DNA from 2 places in the Sphingomonas radiodurans genome. Region 2 is predicted to be linked to the other one. Evidence: predicted binding sites of a transcription regulator. Region 2 holds the regulator's gene; the other holds the start of a gene.
What was found. The regulator LexA, encoded in region 2, represses DNA repair genes until DNA is damaged. The targets are predictions, from matches to a motif close to GTTCCNCNCTTGTTCT.
Positions count from the first base shown of each region.

Region 1: the regulator LexA is predicted to act here: its motif matches at 1,898-1,913, upstream of recA (recombinase RecA).

Region 1 is NZ_CP086594.1:2,971,829-2,976,247, forward strand. It holds gene LLW23_RS13940 (lytic transglycosylase domain-containing protein) at 1-1,694, shown strand, start outside; gene recA (recombinase RecA) at 1,990-3,078, shown strand; gene LLW23_RS13950 (class I SAM-dependent methyltransferase) at 3,438-4,283, shown strand; gene LLW23_RS13955 (glutathione S-transferase family protein) at 4,280-4,419, shown strand, end outside.
Region 2 is NZ_CP086594.1:3,306,361-3,310,779, reverse strand. It holds gene LLW23_RS15595 (M24 family metallopeptidase) at 1-701, opposite strand, end outside; gene LLW23_RS15590 (molybdopterin molybdotransferase MoeA) at 776-1,960, shown strand; gene lexA (transcriptional repressor LexA) at 2,019-2,681, shown strand; gene LLW23_RS15580 (NAD(P)H-dependent flavin oxidoreductase) at 2,763-3,824, opposite strand; gene LLW23_RS15575 (ComEC/Rec2 family competence protein) at 3,876-4,419, opposite strand, start outside.

The sequences.
Region 1 (4,419 bases), 330 kb from region 2:
CGCAGCTCAGCGCCGAGCAGCGCACGCAATATCGTGCCGTCCTCGCCGCGATCCGCGAAAGCCGCTGGCAGGATGCGCAGCTCGGGCTCGACGCGATGGCCCCCGGCCCGCTGCACAGCTACGCCCGCGCCGAGCTTTATACCGCCAAGGGCTCGCCGCGCGTCGAAATCGAACCGCTGGTCCGCCTGCTGACCGAGGCGCCCGAACTGCCGCAGGCTGAGGCGCTCGCGCGGCTTGCTCGTGCGCGTGGCGCGGAGGAGCTTCCGGCGCTCCCGGTGGCGCAGCGGCTCGTGTGGCAGGACGGGGCGCCGATCCGCGTGCGCGCCAAGACCACCAAGAGCGACGCGATCGCCGCCGATCTTGCCGCGAAGATGGTGCCCTATGTGAAGGGTGACATGGGCCGCGAGGCGGAATCACTGCTCGATTCGACCGGCGGCCTCACCCCCGAGGCCGAAACCGAATGGCAGTCGAAGATCGCGTGGATCTATTTCCTCCAGGGTCTCGACAAGGACGCGCGTCGCATCGGCGCCAAGGCCGCGCGCGGGCAGGGCGACTGGGCCACGCACGCCCGCTGGACTTCGGCACTGGCGGCGTGGCGCCAGAACGATTGCGCCGCGGCCGGCGAGGGCTTCGAAGCCGTATCGGCCCGCGCCGGTGACACCGACATGCGCGCCGCCGGGCTCTATTGGGCCAGCCGCGCCGACATGACGTGCGGCCGCCCCGACCGGATCGAGGCGCGACTCAAGAACGCCGCGCAATATGGCGAGACTTTCTACGGCCAGCTTTCGCGCCAGGCGCTCGGCATGTCTGCCGGCGGGATCAAGCCGCAGAAGGTGACGAGCGACTGGGCGAACCTCGAGCGTAGTCCCAACGTCCGCGTCGCCGCCGCGCTGATCGAGATCGGCGAGGAGGGCGCTGCCGACGATGTGATCCGCCAGCAGGCGAAGATCGGCCCGGTGAACGAATTCGCGTCGTTGATGCGTGTCACCGAGCAGATGAATCTTCCCGCGAGCGTCGTGTGGCTCGCGCACAATTGCCCGCAGGGCTTCGTTGCCACGGCCGAGACGCGCTATCCGACGCCGAACTGGACGCCGGACACTGGCTGGCGCGTCGACAAGGCGCTGGTCTATGCGCACACGCTCCAGGAATCGGGCTTCCGCAACAAGGTCGTTTCGCCCGCCGGCGCCTATGGTCTCATGCAGATCATGCCCGCCGCCGCGACCGATTACATGCGCGAGCGCGGCGTTTCGGTCGACAAGACCGCGCTGACTCGCCCGTCGACCAACATCGATATCGGCCAGCGCCACCTCGAAAAGCTGCGCGACATGGGCCTCACGCAGGGCCTGCTGCCCAAGGTAATCGCTGCTTACAATGCTGGTCCCAAGCCGGTCGGCGAGTGGAATTCACTCGTCCGCGACAATGGCGATCCGCTGCTCTACATCGAGAGCATCCCCTATTGGGAAACCCGCGGCTACGTCGTCACCGTGTTACGCAATTACTGGATGTACGAGGGCCAGACCGGCCGCAACACCTCCGCCAGCCGCTCCGCGCTCGCACAGGGCATGTGGCCGCGCTTTCCCGGCATGAAGGGCGATCCCGCGATCCGCATCGCCAACCGCGCGGCTGGCAATACCGTCGCCGTCAACGCGACCGTCTCTCCGGCATCGGGCACCACGGTCGCCAGCGCGCAGTAAGCCCTCTGTCATCCCGGCCTTGAGCCGAGATCCAAGCTTCAACAAACACTGCCGCTGAAAGCCACGCGGCACGCTGCCCCCCCCCCACCGTCATGCCGGGCTCGTCCCGGCATCCACCCGTCAGCGATTCCCCCGGCCGAGGAGCACGCGGCACCGTGGATGCCGGGACAAGCCCGGCACGACGGATCGCAACAAAAACCACCGTTCCCCACTTGTTCCACAAGAACAAACGCGATACATCATCATCACACGCGTTGAACGGTTCACGCGCTTGCTCTACCGGAAGGGGCTCCCAATGGCCGCCAATCTCAAGGTGATCCCAGGTAACATGGCTAGCCCGTCAACAGACCGTCAGACCGCCGATCGCCAGAAGGCGCTAGAGGCCGCGCTCGCGCAAATCGACCGCGCCTTCGGCAAGGGCTCGGCGATGAAGCTCGGCTCGAAGGAGACGATGAAGGTCGAGGTGATCTCCACCGGCAGCCTCGGGCTCGATATCGCGCTCGGCGTCGGCGGGCTCCCCAAAGGCCGCGTGGTCGAGATCTTCGGCCCCGAATCGTCGGGCAAGACGACGCTCGCGCTCCACGCCATCGCCGAATCTCAGAAGGTCGGCGGCACCGCCGCCTTCGTCGATGCAGAGCACGCGCTCGATCCGGCCTATGCCAAGAAGCTCGGCGTCAACATCGACGAACTGATCGTCTCGCAGCCCGACACCGGCGAGCAGGCGCTCGAGATCGTAGACACGCTCGTTCGCTCGAACGCGATCGACGTACTGGTGATCGACTCGGTCGCTGCACTCGTGCCGCGCGCCGAAATCGAAGGCGAGATGGGCGACAGCCACGTCGGCCTGCAGGCGCGGTTGATGAGCCAGGCGCTGCGCAAGCTCACCGGCACGATCAGCCGCTCGAACTGCCTCGTCATCTTCATCAACCAGATCCGCATGAAGATCGGCGTGATGTACGGCTCGCCCGAGACGACGACCGGCGGCAATGCGCTCAAATTCTACGCTTCGGTCCGGCTCGACGTGCGCCGCATCGGTTCGGTCAAGGATCGCGAGGAAGCGACCGGCAACCAGACCCGCGTGAAGGTGGTCAAGAACAAGGTCGCGCCGCCGTTCAAGCAGGTCGAATTCGACATCATGTTCGGCGAGGGCATTTCGAAACTCGGCGAGATGATCGATCTCGGCGTGAAGGCGGGCCTCGTCGAGAAGTCGGGCTCGTGGTTCAGCTACGATTCAATCCGCATCGGCCAGGGCCGCGAGAATTCGAAGAATTATCTGCGCGAGAACCCCGAAGTCGCCGACCGCCTCGAACGCGCGATCCGCGCCCGGCAGGAAGGCCTCGGCGAAGAGCTGATGGCCGGCCCCTCGGACGACGACGACCTGTAAGATCTTTTCTCCCCTCCCGCTTGCGGGAGGGGTTGGGGGAGGGCCTGTCCGCAAGCGCAAGGCTGGGCAATCACGGGCAACCACAAAAAGGGGCCGGCCACCGCAAGGTGCCGGCCCTCCGTCGTTGCGGGTGTGGTTTGCGAAAGTGCGCGACACCGTCAACTTCCTCAGCATTCGCGGGCAAAAACGAGAGTGATGAAGCAACCCGTCCGTCATGCCGGCCTTGTGCCGGCATCCACCCGTCCACACGCACACCGATTGATGGCTGCAAACCGTCGCCAAACCGCACCAGAGCCTCAACTTCCTCAACATTCGCGCTACACGACCACCGACGTCACGACCGCTGAAGGAGCCCGCCGATGACCGCCGCCCCCGAATGGCAGACCCGCGTCGGTGATGTCTGGGCCGCCGAATGGCGCCGCACCGACCGCAGCTTCGCCGATCTCGCCCGCCACCTCGACGCTGCGATCCTGACGGTCGCGCCCGAGCACGGCCGCGCCGTCGATCTCGGCTGTGGGGCCGGCGCGACGAGCCTCGCGCTCGCTGAAGCGCGGCCCGGCCTCGCCATCCACGGCGTCGACCTCTCCGCCGCGCTGGTCGAGGTCGCCCGGCAGCGCGCCGCCCGGCATGCGCTTGAAAACCTGTCCTTCGCGGCGGGCGCCGTCCCTGGCGCACTGTCTTCGCACGAACCCTTCGACCTCGCGGTATCCCGCCACGGTGTGATGTTCTTCGATGACCCCGCCACCGCCTTCGCAGGCATCGCCGCCGCGCTGCGGCCCGCCGCGCCGCTCGTCTTCTCCTGCTTCCGCTCGCCGCGCGAAAACCCCTGGGCCTCCGAGACGATAGCATCGGTGGGCGGACGCCTCGATCCGCCGGCGGGCTATGCACCCGGCCCGTTCGCGCTTGCAGACCGCGCCGTCATCGAACGGCTGCTCGGCGACGCAGGCTTCGCCGACGTGTCGATCGTTCCCGCCGACTATACCTACCATGCCGGCGCAGGTGCCGATCCGGCCGCCGACGCCGCCGATTTCTTCCGCCATATCGGCCCGGTCTCCAAGATCGTCGCCGCCGCGTCGGACGCGGATCGACCTGCGCTGCTCGACCGTTTGCGCGACGTGCTTGCCGCACAGGTGACCGGCGACGTAGTGGATTTCCCGGCCGCGGCATGGCTGGTCACCGCACGCGCCCAGGGGAGAGGCCAATGATCATCGTCCACCATCTCGAAAATTCGCGTTCGCAGCGCGTCCTGTGGATGCTCGAGGAGCTCGGCCTGCCGTACGAGATCAAGCGCTACGAGCGGAACAAGAAGACGATGCTCGCTCCCCCCGAGCTCAAGCGGAT
Region 2 (4,419 bases):
GCGGTCGTGACGCCCGGGCTGACCGTGCGCGCGGAAAAGCCCTGCGCGATGATCGCATGCGCAGTGCGAACGATCTCGGGATAGCGCGCGATTTCCGCGGGTGTCCGCGTCTCTAGCCAGCCGATCGCGAGCGGGCCGGCGGGGACGAGCCGCCTGGCATCGTCGCCCAGCGCCGCGCTCAGTTCGTCATGCTGGCTCTTGGTCAGGCCGTCGGCGAATGCCGTCTCGGGCGACACGTTGACCGCGATGCGACGCGGGCGGCGTTCGGCGACGATCTGTCCGAGGCGCTTCCATTGATCGGGCTGCTCCTCGGGCTTCCACGCCGACGGGAACAGGTCTGCAAGGCCATAGCGGCTCACCGTCAGCCGCTCGACCGGCTTGCCATCACCGGGATCGTGGAAGACGAGGATCGTGCGTCGCCGCGCGTGAAAGCTCTCGGCATCGAGCATGGTGGCGAGCACCGGATCCTCGGCATTTTCCCGCGCGATCAGGATCCACATGTCGACCTTTGCGTCGCGCATCAGCCGCGGCACGACCATGTCGAGCCGCTCGCGCAGCCAGCCGTCGCGCACCTGCGCCTGTTCGCGCAGCGGCAGCACCGCCGGGGCGAGCGGCGACAGCGTCTCCGCCTGATCCGGTGCGGGCAGCGGCGCCGCCCCGATCAATCCCGCCGCTGCCACTATTGCCAACCACTGCATCATTGCCCCCGTTTGCTTTTTGCTTGTCGCATCAATCGCACTGTTGCTCGCGCCGTCAATCTGCCACTCGGCCCGGCATGAGCGAATTGCTTCCCGTCGCGCAGGCGCAGGCACGCCTGATCGCCGCCATCGCGCCAGTCGCCACCGAGACGCTGCCGATCACCCAAGCGGGCGGGCGCTGGGCCGCGGAGCCACTGGTCGCGCGGCGTACGCAGCCGATGCGCGACCTGTCGGCGATGGACGGCTATGCGCTGCGCTTCGCCGACCTGCCCGGCCCGTGGCGCGTGATCGGCGAGAGCGCGGCCGGCCGGCCGTTCGATGGCGGGATCGGCGCCGGCGAGGCGGTGCGGATCTTCACCGGCGCGGCGATACCCGACGGCGCGGATGTGGTGATGGTGCAGGAGGAGGCCGAACGCGACGGCGAGCGGCTGATCCTTGCTGGCGAGGGCCCGCTGCGGATCGGCGGCAACGTGCGCCGGCGCGGGCTCGATTTTACTGAGGGCGACGTGCTGGTCGCGGCGGGTGATCGGCTGACGGCGGCGCGGCTGGCAGTGGCGGCGACTGGGGGAGTTTCGCACGCGGCGGTGCATCGCCGGGTGCGCGTTGCGCTGGCTGCGACGGGCGACGAGCTGGTCGATCCGGGGGCTGACTTCGGCGCGGACTCGCTACCCGAATCGAACCGGCTGCTGCTGCGCACGCTGCTGGCCGACCTGCCGGTCGACATCATCGATCTCGGCATCCTGCCCGATCGGCTCGATGTGCTGACGCAGGCCTTTGCGACGGTCGACGCAGACCTGCTGGTCACGACCGGCGGCGCATCGGTGGGCGATCACGACCTCGTCCGGCCGGCGCTGCTCGGCGCAGGGGCGACGATCGACTTCTGGCGCGTCGCGCTTCGCCCCGGCAAGCCGCTGATGGCGGGGCGGCGCGGCGACATGCCGGTGCTCGGCCTGCCCGGTAATCCAGTGTCGGCGTTCGTGACCGCGCTGCTGTTCGTCAAACCAGTGATCGCGCGACTGGCCGGCGCGGCACAGCCCTTCCCGATCACCACGCATGCGATCCTGGGCGAGTCGCTGCCCGCGAACGGCCCACGCACCGACTATATGCGCGCCGAACTGCGCGACGGGCGCGCTTATGTGGCGGCGATCCAGGACAGTTCGATGCTTATGACGCTTGCGCGCGCGCAATGCTTGATCGTCCGCCCGCCGCACGACCCAGCGGCGGAACGCGGCGACTCGGCGGAAGTCCTCATGATCGCTTGACGTACGTTGGAACGTTCCATAAAGGTTCCTTGTCTGTTCGCGCGGAGATGATGACGCCATGCTCACCAGGAAACAGCACGAGCTGATCTGTTTCATCGAGGACCGGTTGATCGAGACCGGTGTCTCGCCCTCGTTCGAGGAGATGAAGGAGGCGCTTGACCTGAAGTCCAAGTCCGGCGTTCACCGGCTGATCTCGGCGCTCGAGGAGCGCGGCTTCCTGCGCCGCCTGCCCAATCGCGCCCGCGCGCTCGAAGTGATCAAGATCCCAGAGCGCGCCGAGCCACGGCGCGCGCCGACACCGGCACCTGCGCGCAAGGCAGTGCCCGCGCCGGCCAACGACGTGATCGAAGTACCGCTGCACGGGCGGATCGCCGCGGGTGTTCCGATCGAGGCTTTCGAGGGATCGACGATGCTCCCCGTGCCAGCGGCGCTGCTCGGCGCCGGCGACCATTTCGCGTTGGAAGTGGCGGGCGACTCGATGGTCGAGGCCGGCATTCTCGATGGCGACTATGCGCTGATCCGTCGTCAGGACGTGGCGCGCGATGGCGAGATCGTCGTGGCACTGATCGAGGACAATGAGGCGACGCTTAAGTACTTCCGCCGCGAGGGTGCGATGATCCGGCTCGACCCGGCGAACCGCGCGTACGATCCGCAGCGTTATGCGCCGGCGCAGGTGCGGGTGCAGGGCAAGCTTGCGGGGATCTTGCGGCGATATTCGTGATGCCGCGTCAGGGAATCTAGCTTTCCGCCTAGCAAGCGCCGCAAGGTCGCGGGCGGGTAAGTTTCATCGCCTGGAAGATTCTCAGGATTGTTGCTCTCGGCATGCTTCGAGCTCGGCTTTCAACGCTGCGATCAGCTCTGCAGCGGGCAGGCTGCGAGCGAATGGAGCGCCTTGGCCAGCCCAGTGTGCACCGAAGCCATTTTCGCCCGTCGCTTTTGCGGCAGCATGGAGAGCCTTTCCAGCATCGTAAGCGCGTGGATAGTCCGGCGGGATGTTTGAGCCGGTGTCCAGGGCGGTAAAGCGGTTCGGGATCGCGCGCGCTGGCCGCCCGGAAATCACCGACGTGAGGATCGTGGTGTCGGCGCTCAGGCCGCTAACCGCTGCGCGGTATGCCTCGTCCGCCGCCGACTCCGGACAGGCGATGAATGCGGTGCCGAGCTGCACCCCCGCCGCGCCGCGGTCGAGCGCCGCGGCGATGCCGGCGCCGTCCATGATCCCACCGGCAGCGATGATCGGCAGGTGCGTGGTCTTTGCGAGCGTTTCGGTTAGCGCCAGGGTGCTCATCGCTGCGTCGGGCGCTTGAGGCTCGAACATGCCGCGGTGACCGCCAGCTTCGATGCCTTGCGCCCCGATCGCATCGATTCCGGCGGCCTCGATCGCAATCGCCTCATCGACGCTGGTCGCCGTTGCAAGCATGAACACGCCGCGGGCGCGTAGCGCGTCCAGGGTGTCTGCCGGCGGAATGCCGAAGTGGAAACTTACCACGGGCGGCGCGGTGTCGACGAGCATCGCGAGCATGTCGGCGTCGTCAGCGAAGCTCGTGTAGATCGTCCGGAGCGCGGGTGGTGGCTCGACGCGAAATTCGGCGAACAGCGGGCGCAGCAGATCGAGCCAGTGCGCTTCGCGGACGGGATCGGCGTGTGCGGGGCGATGGACGAACACGTTAACGTTGAACGCGCGATCAGTGCGCGCGCGCACGTCCGCAATCATCGTGCGGGCGCTGGCTACATCGGTGGCGCCGATCGCGATCGAGCCAAGTGCGCCAGCCTCGCATACCGCCGCTGCCAAGGCGGGGGTCGATACGCCCGCCATCGGCGCCTGGATCAGGGGCAGGGTTAAGCCGAGGCGGTCCGTGAAGCGCATGGGCCTCCGTGTGTTGGTGGTTCGGTTTTCATATGTGCAAGGCCGCACCGGTTAGCGATCCGTTGGTGTCGTTATCTGCCGCCCAGTCGTGCTTCCGGCGACGTCGTCGGTGAACTTTCCTCTTCGTGACGGCGCCCCGACCCGCCGCCACGGCCCCGGCCGAGTGTCTGCCGCCGCGACCCACCGGTGTCGATCGCCTTCCGTTCGCACCGTCTTGACTCTCCCTGAGCTGAGGCCGAGCGTTACCCCGCCCGTCCTCGCGAGCGTCTCGCGATCGAGACGCAGCCAGCGTGGGGTGCAGCGCCTCGGCAGTCGCCGCTCGCTGACGACGATGTCGGCCGCGCGGCAGGCATCGATCAGCGCGCCCGCCGGCACCAGATAGGCGCTGCGGGTCGCGAGGATGCGCCAGCGCCGACCGCTGCTGTACAGATCGATGCGGCACAGGTCGCGGGTACAATCGGCGGCGCGCTGTTCCGACAGGAGCACCGGCTCGTCATCGGTGCCGCCGTTTTCCGCGAGCGTGTCACGCGCATAGTCACCCGCGCGGTCGCGTAGCAGCGCGACCTTGCCGTCGGGGAGGCGGACGGCGACGTGG